3 regions of the Mucilaginibacter boryungensis genome follow, and region 3 is predicted to be linked to each of the others. Evidence: riboswitches for the same ligand, from Rfam matches in the RefSeq annotation. Region 3 holds a riboswitch; each other region holds the start of a gene.
The links. A riboswitch is a leader RNA that binds a small molecule or an ion and turns the genes downstream of it on or off. The one in region 3 is predicted to bind S-adenosylmethionine.
Positions count from the first base shown of each region.

Region 1: another riboswitch for S-adenosylmethionine. It lies ahead of metH (methionine synthase); the one in region 3 lies ahead of IRJ18_RS09035 (homoserine O-acetyltransferase family protein).
Region 2: another riboswitch for S-adenosylmethionine. It lies ahead of IRJ18_RS13305 (peroxiredoxin); the one in region 3 lies ahead of IRJ18_RS09035 (homoserine O-acetyltransferase family protein).

Region 1 covers NZ_JADFFM010000002.1:1,512,849-1,518,450, reverse strand. Annotated here, with positions in the region: gene metH (methionine synthase) at 1-3,278, opposite strand, end outside; SAM riboswitch class I at 3,417-3,528, opposite strand; gene IRJ18_RS19590 (hypothetical protein) at 3,640-4,272, shown strand; gene IRJ18_RS19585 (3-oxoacyl-ACP synthase) at 4,293-4,745, opposite strand; gene IRJ18_RS19580 (glutamate--tRNA ligase family protein) at 4,742-5,602, opposite strand, start outside.
Region 2 covers NZ_JADFFM010000002.1:104,546-110,147, reverse strand. Annotated here, with positions in the region: gene IRJ18_RS13315 (zf-HC2 domain-containing protein) at 1-704, opposite strand, end outside; gene IRJ18_RS13310 (RNA polymerase sigma factor) at 716-1,267, opposite strand; SAM riboswitch class I at 1,681-1,801, shown strand; gene IRJ18_RS13305 (peroxiredoxin) at 1,963-2,598, shown strand; tRNA gene IRJ18_RS13300 (tRNA-OTHER) at 2,790-2,860, shown strand; gene IRJ18_RS13295 (DUF4395 domain-containing protein) at 2,893-3,339, shown strand; gene IRJ18_RS13290 (peroxiredoxin family protein) at 3,517-4,161, shown strand; gene IRJ18_RS13285 (hypothetical protein) at 4,649-4,834, shown strand; gene kduI (5-dehydro-4-deoxy-D-glucuronate isomerase) at 5,046-5,602, shown strand, end outside.
Region 3 covers NZ_JADFFM010000001.1:2,165,853-2,171,454, forward strand. Annotated here, with positions in the region: gene IRJ18_RS09015 (histidine phosphatase family protein) at 1-112, opposite strand, end outside; gene mqnE (aminofutalosine synthase MqnE) at 192-1,385, opposite strand; gene IRJ18_RS09025 (hypothetical protein) at 1,446-1,868, opposite strand; gene IRJ18_RS09030 (trans-sulfuration enzyme family protein) at 1,926-3,044, shown strand; SAM riboswitch class I at 3,157-3,269, shown strand; gene IRJ18_RS09035 (homoserine O-acetyltransferase family protein) at 3,631-4,683, shown strand; gene IRJ18_RS09040 (homoserine dehydrogenase) at 4,690-5,602, shown strand, end outside.

The DNA.
Region 1 (5,602 bases), on a different contig from region 3:
TCATGGTCGCGTTCAAACTCGGCCACTAATTCATCACAACCCAAACCTGCCGTTACCGCAAATCCGCCAAAATAATCAGGAACGCCGCTTTCCTTTGGCGCTACAAAATCGGCCAGGGCATAGTAGGGTTCGCCTTTAACCTTTTCACCTTGCTGGCGCAGGGTGAAAATAGTGGTTAACACCTGGCTGCGGCTATCATCGGTATATAATTCAATATCATCGCCTATGCTGTTTGCCGGCCAAAAACCGATTACGCCGTTAGCTTGCAGCAATTTCTCCTGCACAATTTTATTCAGCAATACCTGGGCATCATCAAACAGTTTTTTAGCTTCGGTGCCTACGTATTTATCGTCAAATATCTTCGGGTAGCTGCCCCTTAATTCCCAGGTGTGGAAAAACGGTGTCCAATCGATGTAAGGTACCAGGTCTTCCAATGGGAAGGCCTCTACAACTTTGGTTCCGGTAAAAGTTGGCTTCGGCGCCACATCGCCATCCAGGCTTATTTGAAACTTGCTGGCACGGGCTTCTTCAATACTTGCAAAACGCTTGTCCGATTTTTTGTTTAAATGTGCTTCCCGGGCTTTTGCATATTCATCTTTTATGCCCTGGATATACGCATCGCGGCTATCGCGGTTCATTAAACTGCTGCAAACAGTTACACTGCGCGAAGCATCCAGCACATGTATAGCGCCGCCCGAATAATGCGGAGCCACTTTTACCGCAGCATGGATGCGCGAGGTGGTAGCCCCGCCAATAATTAATGGTATGGTAAACCCTTCACGTTCCATTTCCTTAGCAAAATGCACCATTTCATCTAATGATGGGGTGATCAGGCCACTTAACCCAATAATATCTACCTGATGTTTTTTTGCCTCTTCTATTATTTTTTGTGCAGGCACCATCACCCCAAGGTCTATCACCTCGAAATTATTACAGGCCAGTACTACGCCCACAATGTTTTTACCAATATCGTGCACATCGCCTTTAACGGTAGCCATTAATACTTTACCCGCGTTAGCCCGGCTGCCGCTGCTATCTTCACCGGCATCAATTACCCGTTGCTTTTCCTGTTCAATAAACGGCAGTAAATACGCCACGGCTTTTTTCATTACCCGGGCCGATTTTACTACCTGCGGCAAAAACATTTTACCGGCGCCAAACAGGTCGCCTACTATGTTCATCCCGTCCATCAGCGGGCCTTCAATCACTTCCAGCGGTTTGCTGTAGGCCAAACGCGCCTCTTCTACGTCGTCATCTAAGTATTCAATAATCCCTTTTACCAGCGCGTGCGATAAGCGTTCCTGCACGGTGCCTTTACGCCATTCCTCATCACGGACGATCTCTTTGCCGCCGCCGCCCTTTATGGTATCGGCAAAGGTAACCAGTCGCTCGGTGGCATCTGCACGGCGGTTCAATAGTACGTCTTCTACAAGTTCCAACAGGTCTTTCGGAATTTCCTCGTATACCTCGAGCATGCCGGCATTTACAATACCCATATCCATACCCGCTTTGATAGCATGGTATAAAAATGCCGAGTGCATGGCCTCGCGCACCTTGTTATTACCGCGGAAAGAGAACGAGATATTACTTACCCCGCCGCTTACTTTAGCATACGGCAGGTTCTCTTTTATCCATTTGGTAGCTTTTATAAAATCTACCGCGTAATTGTTATGTTCTTCCAGGCCGGTAGCTACGGTCAGGATATTCGGGTCAAAGATGATATCCTGCGGCGGGAAGCCTACTTCATTTACCAGTATATCATAACTGCGTTTGCATATTTCAATGCGTCGCTCGTACGAATCCGCTTGTCCCTGTTCATCAAAGGCCATTACCACGGTAGCCGCGCCATAGCTTAATATTTTACGGGCATATTCTTTAAATTTTTCTTCGCCCTCTTTCAACGAGATCGAATTTACGATACCTTTCCCCTGTAAGCATTTCAAACCCGCCTCAATAACCGACCATTTCGATGAATCGACCATGATAGGCAGCTTGGCAATATCCGGTTCGGAGGCCAGCAGGTTCAGGAACTTCACCATCGTCGCTTCCGAGTCGATCATTCCCTCGTCCATGTTCACATCAATCACCTGCGCGCCGCCTTCTACCTGCTGGCGGGCAACGGTTAACGCGCCTTCAAAATCTTCAGCTAAGATCAGTTTGCTAAATTTTGGTGAGCCGGTAATATTGGTGCGTTCGCCCACATTTACAAAGTTGGCTTCAGGGGTAATGGTTACTGCTTCCAACCCGCTCAGGCGCATATAGGGTTCAATCTCCGGGCGTTTGCGCGGCTGGTGCTTCGCTGCTTTTTCGGCAATGCACCGGATATGGTCGGGGGTGGTGCCACAACAACCGCCTACAATATTTACCATATTGCTGGCCATAAAATCTTCTACCAGGTGGGCAGTCTCGTGCGGCACTTCATCGTATTGCCCAAACTCGTTTGGCAAACCCGCATTGGGGTAAGCCGATACATATACATTGGCTTTGGTTGCCAATTCCTCTAAGTGCGGACGCATTTCTTTAGCGCCTAAAGCACAATTTAACCCAACCGAAAGCAAGTTAGCATGCTGCACGGAATCCCAGAAAGCCTCAACGGTTTGCCCTGATAAAGTCCTTCCCGAGGCATCGGTAATAGTGCCCGATATCATCAGCGGGATGCCTTTATAGCCGGGGTTTTTCTGGCGTAATTCGTCCTCATAGCGCTTAGCGGCAAACAGGGCGGCTTTAGCGTTCAGGGTATCAAATATGGTTTCTATTAAAAGCAGGTCCGCGCCACCGTCAACCAATCCCCGTATCTGGGTATAGTAAGCATCGGCCAGGATATCAAAATTCACAGCACGGTAACCCGGATCGTTCACATCTGGTGATAATGATGCGGTGCGGTTGGTTGGACCAACGGCACCAGCCACAAAACGTGGCTTTTCAGGCGTTTTTTTATTGTATTCATCCACCACTTCACGCGCAATGCGTGCACCCTCGTAGCTCATTTCATAAGCCAGGTCTTCCATTTGATAATCGGCCAGCGATATCACCTGTGTGCTGAAGGTGTTGGTTTCAATAATATCCGCACCGGCATCCAGGTATTCGGCGTGAATAGCCTTAATTATATCCGGGCGTGTAAGGTTCAGCAGGTCGTTATTGCCTTTCAGGTCTGAAGGGTGGTCACGAAAGCGTTCCCCGCGGAAATCATCTTCCGTAAGGTTATACCGTTGTATCATGGTACCCATTGCCCCGTCAATAACCAGGATGCGTTTTTCTAATTCTTTTCTAATATCCATTCTTTGAGAGTCGTAAGTCTTAAGTACAAAGCCTTAAGTATTAAAATCGGAAAGCAGTATTGACTTACGACTTTAAACTCAGAACTTCAGACTTAAAAAGCGGCTTATATCGAAAAGTCGGGTGTTGATTTTGACCTTCGCTTATCTGTCTTATCGGCTTTTGTTTGCCGGTAAGTAGAATGTAGCACCTTGTAAGTACAGGTTGCTAAGACATCGCAGGGTCTAATCCCTCCGTCTTTCTCTATAAGCAGTGCAAAGTTGCACAATAGGGCTGTAAATTGCAAATAGGTTTGTTAGCTTTATGTTATAGTACATACGCATGACCAATCTATATAGTTTAAGACTAATAATAGCAGCAATAATGTTATTGACGGTATCTGCTGCGTGTAACACTCGCCGGTTCAACAAAACAGTAATTGATATACCGAAAGATTCAAATGGCAAATTTATTCTGATGTATGATCTCGACCTGCAAAAGGACCATGCCCTAAAATTGCAAGATCTGCAACATGGTTATGATGGTATTCAAATTCGTATCTGGTATGATTATTCGTTAACAGACGTTAGAAAGCTGGTCATTTTAAAATGCCGGAAGAATAGGTGGGATGCTGAATATTATTATGTTCATGCCGACTGGAAATATCAAAGCTTACGCGATTCGGTGACAAGCTACACGCATAGGAACATGGTGCCAGCATCCGGATGGAATGTGTTTTCCAAAACATTACTTAGTCATCAGATACTTACCCTTCCGGATTTTTTTTCAATAAACAATAAAAATATCACCTTTACCGACGGCCTGTCATGTAATATTGAAGTAGCAACAAAAAACAAATTTCGCTTTTATACCTATACTTACGCCCCGTCTCTGGCTAAAGACTATTGGCAAGCTAAAGATTTTTTTGAGGCCTTAGATCTGGTAAACAAAGAATTCAATATTTCTATTACCCACTTAACAGAAGATAAAAGCAACAATGCGCCATACCACAGGTAACAGCCTGCCTGCTTAATTACCTATATCACTTCAAGCACCCTATACTTCTTTCCGTTCTGTTCAAACCAATCATCAACCTTACACCCCATCATTTTATAACCAATGGGCGATGCGGCTGAAATAGCGAAATAGCTTTCGCCTGCTAAGTTTAAAACCCCCGCACTTACCGCGATGTAAAAGTTGCCGTTATTTGTTTTCACTACGCTGCCCTCTTCCACCCTGGTTGATTTGCCTGCGGTACTGATACGATTGAGCGCTACCAGTAATTTGTTCGCCTCGGTTAGCTGGGCCATGCCCCTGTCCTTTTCCTGCTGCAGCATCTCCCGGCCGGTTTCATATTTGTCGCCAGCGCTGCTTTTGGTGTCCTCGGCCGCACTTTGCTCGGCCGATTGAATGGCCTGTTGCGCGTTGGCCATGCGCTGCTGCACAAATTCGCTACAAAGCTGGTGGAGTTGTTGTTTTAGATTGTTCATTTGGCAGGTGCAAATATATTAAGCAGGGCGGCTAATTCCTGCCAATTTTTAACCGCCTCATCAAATCCAAGCATTTTTGAGATCCCGGTATAAATATCCTGGGGCTTTTTGCCTTCTCCCCGTAAATAATGTATGGATGTTGCCCCGGCCGATTTGGATAGTTTTTCGTTCCCGGATGCCATCAGCAATGGGTGATGATAAAAGATAACATCACGGAAAGACGCGGCGCCAATATGCGGGGCCAGATAATTTTGTGCAAGGGTAGAATCCCACAAGTCTTGCCCGCGTACTATCAAATCGACCCCGTAAAAAACATCATCTGCAACCGAAGTTAACTGATAGGCGGGGTAACCATCTTTTTTGCGCGCTACAAAATTTTGCATAGTTGCGGGTAAAGTAGTTTTTACCACTTCATTGGGGAGGGTTTTAATATTCAGCAATTCGGTCGCATCTGTCTTCAACCGCCAGCTTGCATTTTCGGTATCCAGCGTTATGTTTTTGTGCAGGCAGGTGCCGGGGTAAGCATCACTAACATTACTATTCCTAATTTGCGCACGCGAACAGGTACAGGCGAATACGGATTTATTATCTTTCAGTTGCTGTAATGCCGCCTGATACATTTCCATACGGTGAATTTGCGACCAGTTATTTTTGTAGTCCGTAAAATCGCGCGGACCTTCATCATAAGGTATTTCTAAAAAATTAAGGGTATCAAAAATATCCTGAACATATAACCGGCTTACCCTGTCGCGGTCAAGGTCATCTAAGCGCAGCAGTATTTTAGCGCCGTATTTTTTGGCAAGTGCCACTGTTATAGCAAACGACAGTACATTCCCCAAATGCAAATAGCCACTGGG
Region 2 (5,602 bases), on a different contig from region 3:
AGCATCACATCCGCAATGGCCGATTGCATCAGTGGCGAATCCTGTTCGGTGATAGATTTTATAAGTCCCGCCCGCACTTCCGGGTGACCGGCCAGCTGTGCCAGTGCATCCAGCGTACTCAGGCGTACGTTTACGTTCGGGTCGTTATTCAGCGTGGCCAGTAAAGCATCAATTACCTGCTGGTCTACGTGCTTTATCTCGCTGGTGTAGCTCACCCCCTTAATCCTTTCAGATGCCGACGGGTTCTCCAGCATGGCCAGCATCATGGTTTGTTTTAACTCATGCACCTGGCTGCTCAGTGCCTGTAGTTGCTTATCCTGCTGCCCGCCTTTACCTGCATTAAATACCCAATAACCGCAGGCAAAGCTTATCAAAATAATCACCAGGCTGTAAGCCATAGGCAAGCGCGGCTGCACCAGCCAAAACTGGCTTAGCTTTTCTTTTAGTTCCGCCCAAATATTCCCTTTAGATGCCGCCTCTTCCTTGAAAGTATCCAGCATGGCTTCAAACTTCACCTGCATGTGTGCCGATGGGGCAGGGGTTTCAATAGTGCCCATTTCTCTCCACAATTCCTTCATGGCGGCTAATTCTTCTTTACAACCGGGGCAATCGCTCAGGTGTTGTTCCAGTTTCACCCGCTCGGCCGGCGGCAGGTCTTTATCTATCCAGCCGGTAAACAGCTCCTTATATTTATCACAATCCATTTTATGTCTGTTTAACGTTCAACTTTGGTATAAATCTCTTTTAGCTGGCACATGGCCCGGTGCACCCGCACCTTAACCGCGCCCTCGCTTATATTCAATATCTGTGCAATTTCCTGGTGTTTTAACTCCTGGAAACGGCTTAATGATAGTATCTCCCTTTCATCTTCACTTAACCTGCCCATGGCTTGCTGCAAACCCTGCGCTGCCTGCTTCCTTTCCAGCTGCTCCTCTATATTGGTGCTGCCGGGTATCCAGTCGGCCATGTCCTCAACACTGCTGGCTGCCATGGCCAGTTTTTTGCGTTTACCCTGGTCTTTTAGCACATTGCGGGCAATGGCATACATCCAGTGGATAAATTCGCCGCTGCCGGTAAAATTGTGCCGGTATTTCAGCATTTTATAAAATACCTGTTGCACCATATCCTCGGCGGCCTCGCGCTGGTAGGTCATGTGGTAAAGGAAACCGTACAACTGGCGATGGTAGCGCTGGAAAAGCAGCCCCATCCGGTCCAGGTCGCCGGCTTTTACTTTTAGCATGATCGCGTTATCATTCAGCGTATCCAAGCAGGTTTAGTTTTTATAGTTAATCATTATAGCCCTGTAAACTCCGGTTAAAAAAAATGGTTACAGGAAATTTAAGAATTTTTTTCAAGTATTAAAATCCCCGCGTTAGCGATAGGAGCGGATACCGGCCCGTGGCTAAGGCCCGTGCAGTATGAGCGGATAGCGCGGGCCGAAGGCAACGCCATTATAGTGGTTTGCTAATTGGATATGAGAGATAGTTACTGCTACGAGATTGCCACGTCGTTACCTCACCCACCACCTGCATGCCAACTCCTCGCAATGACAAATTTGATATAAATAAAATATTTCTACCTGATAATCAACGCATTTCAAATAAACACTACTAAATCTATAGATTTTATTTGGTATTTAAATTATTGCCCTTATATTTGTTGCCGTAATCGTTCTTTATTTACTTATCCAGAAAGACTGAGGGAAAGGCCCGAAGACGTCTTAGCAACCTGTGAGACCGCGTATATGCGACTTAATAAGGTGCTAATTCCTGCTCTGTAACCAAACAGGGAAAGATAAGCGAGTGAACAAAAATTCCACACCGTATTTACGGTTCCCTCTCTTTTCAGCTTTTGCAGATAAGCAACATTAAGTATTAAATTTTTCGTATTGGGTTTAAAGTTAATTATTCCGGTAATTTGCTTTAACTAACAAAATACATCTAACATTAAAAAACTGAGACCATGAGTTTACGATTAGGCGACGACGCGCCAAACTTTAAAGCCAAAACCAGCCAGGGCGAAATTGATTTTTACGAATTTTTAGGCGATAGCTGGGGTGTACTATTCAGTCACCCGGCCGATTATACGCCGGTTTGCACCACCGAACTGGGCCGTACCGCAGCCCTGAAAGAAGAATTTGCCAAACGCAATGTAAAAGTGGCGGCGCTGAGTGTAGACTCGGCAGAATCGCACCAGGGATGGATAAAGGATATCAACGAAACGCAAGACGTTGAGGTAACTTTCCCCATCATTGCCGACGAAGACCGCAAAATAGCCGAAGCATATGACATGATCCACCCTAACGCGTCGCTGAACGCTACGGTAAGGTCGCTGTTCATTATAGGCCCGGATAAAAAGATCAAACTGATCATCACTTACCCGGCATCAACCGGTCGTAATTTCAACGAGATATTAAGAGTGATTGATTCGCTGCAACTGACAGCTTACCATAGCGTAGCCACCCCGGCCGACTGGAAAGATGGCGAAGATGTAGTGGTATTGCCGTCTATTAAAACCGAAGATATACCGGCTAAGTTCCCTAAAGGGCATAAAGTAATAAAACCTTATTTAAGGACAACGCCGCAGCCAAATAAATAATACACAAGCCCCCCGAGCCCCTAAAGGGCAGGGTTTAAAGTAAAACTGTGCAAGGTTTTAACACTCCTCCTTTAGGGGTCTGGAGGGCAAAAAATATACGTATCTCCTTTAGTAAAGTAAAACTGTGCAAGGTTTTATGAAGCCGTCTCCGCTGATATATAGCGGAGCGGCTGGGGGGAGATGAATAAAACGATCAGATGGCCGAGTGGATAGGCGGAGGTTAGCAAGGCCTTTAACGGTGGTTCAACTCCATCTCTGATCTCTCTGTTTTAAATTAATAAATTAAGTAAGCTGATGAGCAACCTGCAATGCCCGGTAGATTTTGTAACCATTAACGAAAATAAGGCCCGTGTTAATGCCTTTTTTGTGCTGGCCCTGGGGGTAACTTTTTTGCTGACCAACGCCTGGGTGATAATTGCTATACTGGCCGTTGATTTTTTATTGCGCGCCACCAGTTGGGGGAACTACAGTCCGATAGGGTTTTTAAGCGACGCAGTGATCAAACAACTGAAAATTAAGCATAAACCGGTTGACCGTGCCCCTAAACGATTTGCTGTGGGCGTTGGGTTTGTGTTTACGGCGGGCATATTAATATTGCTGGCATCACAACAAAATTTCGCGGCGCAAATACTAACTGTGGTACTTATTGTATTTGCATGCCTGGAAGCCTTCGGTGGGTTATGCGTGGGTTGTTATGTGTACACTTTAGGCTTATTACTGATTAAAAAAACAAGTAAATAAAAATTTATCAAAAAAGACTACTAAAATTGTCGTCTATTTAAATGCTTTTGTTATGAAATATCAAAACATGAAATATTACGGAATTATTTACGGGTTGGACCACTGTTGTTGTTAGGCTGCACCTTCGCTTTAGTTATTGCCGAAAGGCTATCTGTTTATTCAATAAAATATATTATCATGTTAACTACCACCATTAACACCAGTAAATACCCATTTTTCGACCTTTCAGAAATTGTGCCCGAGGCCGATATTGCGTTTAAGCCATATAAGCCCCTGAAGCCGGTACGCACCGGGAATTACCTGCCCAATTTTACTTTGCAAAATACCTATACCCGCTGGCAGCACTTTTTTAATGGTGCCGAAACACACGGCGCCATCCTTTTAAAGCAATTGCTGAGCAAGCCGCTGGTAATAAGTTTTTATTCGCCACAGTGGCAGCAGCATGGTTTAGATCAATTAAAGCAGTTGAATGCTATCCAGGCGGAAATTAAGGCAAATGGCGGCAACTTGCTCATTATCACTGCAGAAAAGCAGGATAGCCTTGAAAAACTGGTTTGGGAAAACAACCTGTCGCTTAATTTCTATTTCGATGCGGCGCATGAAATTGCCCAAACCCTGCGGATATACAGCGATGCAGACCCGGTATGGAATAGGTTTTCGGGTATTGATATTAATGTGCCGCTACCGGCCACTTATGTATTGGATGCAGCGCGCCAGGTGGTTTACAGTCATGCAGAGTTTGAAACTGCATTATCAAATCGTGATGTTATCTCGGCAGTATATAACGCCAGCTTAGCGGGGAATTTGAAAAGGTCGGCATAAGGAGGGCCTCACCTAACTCTTTCCAGGGAGTATAGCCTATAAATAGGCAGAATTCACAAATTCCCTCCCATGGGGAGGGGGAGTTAGGATGTGCGGTGGTAGGGAGGGGTTTCGTGACTTTACAAAACCCCTCCCTGCACCCTCCCCATGGGAGGGAATCGCACATGGCCGCTTAAAATAAAAACATAGCAATTCTTTCAATGCTTCTCAACTTAGGTTTATGAATTGTTTGTTTGGTTAGGCCCCGGTAACGGGGCTTTTCTTATATCCTTACAAACAAGGGGCACCCCATTTTAACAAAAAACCTTATCAAAATGGAAAGGGTTATCCGTGCCATTTTTTTAAAATATTAATACACTAAGCTTAACTTGTCTTTTTTCGCAAAAGTGAATTTATGGCACTATTTTAGTATGGATATATTATGCATGCATAATATATTAAGTATATTTGTGCACTAATTAATTTACAACAATAACAATAAGCAGCTATGATAACTATAGTTAATACCATTTCAATGTTATGCCTTATCGCCCTCCCTTTAGCAAGAAAGACCACCCAAAAACACGATAAACCTGTTGTTTATAAAATTGATACAGATACTACCGAGGCCAGCTATGCTATAAATAGTAACGGATACCTTGAAGAAGTAGCCGAGAACAAGGTGAAAAGATAAATTATAAATTCAGCTCGATTAACGTATATGTAAGTCATTCTTACATCGGCCCCGGCAACGGGGCTTTTTTATGCACGTTAAAGCCGTTTTTGCAGGTCATATGTTGCTAAAAGCAGTACGGCAGGATGCTGCGGTTTGGAATTTTAGGCTTAAGGTTGTACACTTGCATTATCTACACAACAGTCGTTTCATATACCTAAAATTTAATATTTTGAAAGTAATACAAGCTGTACATCCCGAAGATTTTAAATCGTACCAAACTGCCAAGATCCGCGAGCGTTTTTTGCTGGATGGCATTGTCGATCCGGGAAAAATTAACCTGGTTTACACCCATTACGACAGGATGATAGTAGGCGGCGCCATGCCGATGGGTACCGAACTTAGCCTGGGTAATTATCCTAACCTACGTGCCGAGTACTTTTTAGAGCGCCGCGAGATAGGCATTATCAACGTGGGCGGCGATGGTACAGTTACCGCCGATGGCACCAGCTACAATGTTAACAAGCTGGACTGCTTGTATATTGGTAAAGGTACTAAGGATGTGAAATTTGCCAGCAAAAGCGCTGACGCACCTGCGGTATTCTTTATCCTGTCATCACCGGCGCACATGACCTATCCAACCGCGCTAATGACCAACGAGGACGCAGTTAAAGTAAACGCGGGCTCAGCAGAAACGGCTAATAAGCGTACCATTAATAAATATATATTTTTAGAAGGTATACGCAGCTGTCAACTGGTAATGGGCTTAACTATTTTAGAACCAGGCAG
Region 3 (5,602 bases):
CCTGTAGCCTGCCTTCAGCATTTAAGTCTGTATCCATTCCCCTGCCCTGTACAATCCCTTGTTTATTAAGGTCTGTTTGGCCATGGCGAACTATATATAAAATTTTTGTCATTTGTTATTAGTCATTTATCATTAGTTTAGCTATTCGGTCAATAAGTATTGGAAAACCACTAATGACCGATGACCAGTGACTAATTAACTACCGGCAATTTATAAAATTGCGGTTTTGCCTGCTCGGGGAACTCATATTCATTATAGTCTGTAACCACATTATATAAAGTATCCCTTTCAATCGGGTGACGGCCCGCCTGTTTTATCAGTTCCACCAATTCACGGGTGCTCATACCCGGATGTTGTTCCTCTGCACCTGCCATACTGTAAATTTTGGTAGTATCATCAAGTGTACCATCTATATCATCAACACCAAAATTCAAAGAAAGTTGAGCGGTAGTACGACTGATCATTGCCCAGTAAGCTTTCACATGGTCAAAATTATCCAGATAAATGCGAGAAATAGCATAATTCCGCAGATCTTCTATAACAGACGATTCGGCAATGTGCGACATCTGGTTATCCTTATTACGGAACTTTAATGGAATAAATGTTTGGAACCCACCTGTTTTATCTTGTAACTGTCGCAAGCGCTCCATATGGTCTATGCGATGTTTGTACGCCTCGATATGCCCATAAAGCATGGTAGCGTTTGATCGCATACCTAATTTGTGCCACTCCTCGTGTATCTGAAGCCATTGGTCGGCTGTACATTTATCTTTAGCAATCTGGTCGCGTATTTCCGGATGAAATATTTCGGCGCCACCACCCGGCATACTTTCCAACCCGGCTTCCTTCATCATGCGCATGCCGGTAGCATAATCAAGCTTGGCTTTTTTAAATATATAATGATATTCTACAGGTGTCAATGCTTTCACATGCAAATCGGGGCGATGGGCTTTAATCCGGTTAAATAATTCCATATAAAATGGCACATCATATTGTGGTAAAACCCCACCGACAATATGCACCTCAGTAACCGATTCGGTATCATACTTCTTCACGATGTTAAGCATATCGTCCATGGTATACTCCCACCCTTCAGATCGTTCTTTGATCAGACGTGAATAAGAACAGAACTTACAATCGTAAACACAAAGATTAGTAGGTTCGATATGGAAATTTCGGTTAAAGTAAGTTTTAGCACCATGCTTTTGTTCGCGGATATAATTAGCTAAAATACCCAGGTAACCTAATTCTCCTGTTTCAAACAAAATTACACCTTCATCAAAGGTAATTCGTTCACCAACAAGTACCTTCTTAGCAATATGTTTTAATTCGGCAGATAAGTGCTGAGACTGCAATAATAGTTGTAAGTTTTGCTCACTTTGCATCCGTATATTCTTTCAGGCAAAAATACGTTTTTGACGCTTCAGAATATCATACAGATGTAACTATTTATGGTGCGTATACAAATAAGATTTGCCATTTGCTACTTCATCGGCTAATAAAAGGGTGTCTTTCTTTGCTATCAGGACGGATCTTTTTAAGGTTGTGCTACCGTAAGATAATTGATAAGTTCTTTCTATAGTATAAATGCTTTTACCCTGAATGATAGTAAAAGTATCCTGAGAGGTTAAGGCTGAATTAGTATAATATTTTACCGTCCCTGCCGTACTAAAAACAACCAGGTTTTCATCTGTAGGTGAAATACTGGTACCTGCTGCTTTATCATTAATAGTGGTTAACAACCATTGGCCGTAAACATTATCTATGTCATAAGTATCATTTATTTGCGGCGTGGCATCAGCGTCACTATTTTTTATGCACGATGTTAAAAGTGCTACTGCTATTAGCAGATATAGAATATTTTTCATGATCAGTTATTTTATAACTATACGTATTTTTACCGCAAAACGCTACACCGCCAATATATGAAAATTGAAACTATAGCCATACATGCCGGCAATAAAATTGATGATGCTACTAAAGCTGTGATACAACCCATTGTTATGTCGACCACATTTGAACGGGAAGTTGATGGTAGCTATGAAAAAGGTTATATTTATAGTCGCGCCGCAAATCCTAACAGGCATTTATTAGAGAATGTACTGGCAAGATTAGAAGGTGGTGTAGAGGCTGCGGCATTCTCATCGGGCAATGCAGCTGGTATGGCTGTATTTCAATCATTAACACCAGGCACCCACATTATAGGCCCTGATGACATGTACCATGGCCTTCGTAACCAGATAAAAACACTGTTTGCAGGAATACTGGAGTTTGATTTTATTGATGTGAACGATGAAGCAGTATTAAGGGCGCATATTAAACCAAACACCGGTTTGATATGGATAGAAACGCCATCCAATCCATTGCTCAAGGTCACCGATATTAAAAAGGTAATCACCATAGCCCGAGAACATGCAATTAAGGTTGTTTGTGATAACACTTTTGCTACACCTATATTTCAGCAGCCGCTAAGCCTGGGGGCTGATCTGGTGATGCATTCATCTACAAAATATTTTGGAGGCCACAGCGATCTAATGGGGGGTGCTTTAATTACACCCGTAAAAAACGAATGGTGGGACAAAATACGCCAGGTGCAGGAAATGGGCGGCGCTATCCCCTCGCCAATGGATTGCTATTACCTGGTGCGCAGCCTTAAAACATTACCTTATCGCATGAAAGGCCATGCGCATAACGCAGCTTTACTTACAGATTTTTTAGAAAAACACCCAAATGTAGAAAGTGTGATGTATCCTGGGTTAACATCACATCCGCAGCACCAGATAGCTAAAAATCAAATGCTGGGCTTTGGTGCTATGTTTTCGTTCTGTGTTAAAGGGGGTGCCGATGAGGCGAAAAGAGTGTTGTCGAAATTAAATTTGTTCACTATTGCCACCAGTTTAGGCGGTGTAGAAAGTTTAATAGAACACCGGGCATCAGTTGAAGGGCCGGATACTAAAACACCACAAAATTTGTTAAGGGTATCGGTTGGGTTAGAACATATTGATGACCTGATAGCAGATATGTCGGCAGCACTTCAATCATAATCGTATCATTTACAAATTTAATTTGGAAGCATATATCCTTTTAATATATATTCGCAACATTATTTGGTAGCAATACTAAAATATTAGAGTCAAATCCCTTCAAAAAGGTTTTGATTTATAAAGAAGTGGCGAGAGATCAGGCTCTAAGACCCACTGGCAACCCTCCTAAAATGGAGAAGGTGCCAACACCTGGCCCGGTGAATGGATTACCGGGGGTTATAAATTAACAACCATGAAAAGTACTAACAACATCCAACACAAATTTTCAGATACGCAAACGCGTAAGTCTTTTAGCTGTCATACCACTAATAATGGCGTGCTGATTTGTTGTTGCTGCTGCTGTTAAGCTGTAACCACGTTTCCTTTTCTTTTTACTGAAAATACGTGCATAGCTTACAATAGCTTATCTAACTCTATTTCAATTCATTAACAAACTTATTCAAACACATACCATGATAATTATCTATACCAATTCCTGTTATAAGACAATAACTGATACCCTCAATTAACAAGACCATTTTTTAGTTTATAAGTGATATAGTAAGGTTATTAAAGGTTGCAGGCCTAAATAGCCGGTTTTTAAACAATGAATACACAAATATTTAAATATCAACAGCCATTTGAACTGGAATCGGGCAAGCAACTGCTGGAGCTTGAAATAGGTTTCCATACTTATGGTACATTAAATAAACAACGTAATAATGTAGTTTGGGTATGCCACGCACTAACAGCTAATTCAGATGTGCTGGATTGGTGGAAAGGTTTATTCGGTGAGAACGATTATTTTAACCCCGAAGAACATTACATTGTTTGCGCCAATATTTTAGGTTCGACCTACGGTACTACCAGTCCTTTAAGTGTTAATCCGGCTACCGGCCTGCCCTACTATCTTACATTTCCTGATTATACAATCCGGGATATTGTTAAAGCGCATCAATTACTGGCTAATCATTTAGGGGTTGATAGTATTGAAGTATTATTAGGAGGCTCCTTAGGCGGTCAGCAGGCTTTGGAATGGAGTATTATGGAGCCAAACCGGATAAAAAACCTGGTTTTAATAGCCACCAATGCCCGTCATTCACCCTGGGGCATTGCCTTTAACGAATCGCAGCGCCTGGCCTTAAGTGCTGATACAACCTTTTATAATAATACGCCCGATGGCGGCAGCAAAGGCTTGAAAGCAGCACGTAGTATTGCGCTTATCTCCTATCGTACCTATAAAACATACGGGGTTACCCAGCAAGAACAAACCGACGAACTACACAATTACCGTGCAGCCAGCTATCAGAATTACCAGGGTCAAAAATTGGTTAACCGTTTTAATGCATATAGCTATTGGTATTTAACTAAAGTAATGGACTCGCATAATGTGGGCCGTAACCGCCAGGGCGTAGAAAGAGCTCTGAGTACTATTACTGCTAAAACACTGGTAATCGGCATTAAATCTGATGTATTATTCCCTATCGAAGAGCAGCAATATCTGTTCAGACAAATACCGAAGGCTGCTTTGGCTGAAATAGATTCGTTTTATGGGCACGACGGATTTTTAATTGATACAGAGAATCTGACAAATATTATTTCATCTTTTTTAAAAACCGACGTAAAAGGTAAGATTATTGACTTGCAGCAAACCGCATAATATACAATGAGCAAAAAACTTAAAATTGGACTTTTTGGCTTTGGCGTTGTTGGCCAGGGCTTATACGATATTATCCGCACTAAAAACCTGAATATTGAGATCGTTAAGATCGCCATTAAAGATCCTACAAAGAAACGTACCCTGCCACCGGAGCTTTTCACGACCGATAAAGATGAGTTATTGAATAACCCGGAGATAAATACGATTGTTGAATTAATAAACGATACGGAAGCGGCATATGATATCGTATCTACCGCTTTAAAAACCGGGCGCAACGTTGTATCAGCCAGTAAAAAAATGCTGGCGATTTATTTGCAGGAATTAATTGACCTGCAACATCAATACGGTACATCATTATTGTACGAAGCTTCCGTGTGCGGTAGTATTCCGATAATCCGTAATCTGGAGGAGTATTATGATAACGAACTGCTGCACTCTATCAGCGGCATATTCAACGGTTCATCTAATTACATCCTATCAAAGGGCTATAATGAGAATATGGATTATGATACCGCGCTTAAGCTGGCACAGGACCTTGGTTTTGCCGAAACTGACCCAACGCTTGACGTTGGTGGGTTTGACGCCAAGTATAAGCTGGTGATAGCAGCCGCGCACGCCTATGGTGTAGTGGTGAAACCAGAGAAAGTGCTCAATGTAGGTATCCAAAACCTACACGCAAACGACTTGCAATATGCGCGGGAAAAGAAACTGAAGATTAAACTGGTGCCTGTTGCTAAAGAGTTGGATGACCAACATGTTACTATGTTTGTGTTACCTAAGTTTGTGAATGAACACGAATTTCTTTACAATGTAGATTACGAATACAATTGTGTTACCGTACAGGCGGCTTTTGCCGATCAGCAATTCTTTTATGGAAAAGGCGCCGGCGGCCATCCTACCGGCTCCGCTGTGTTATCAG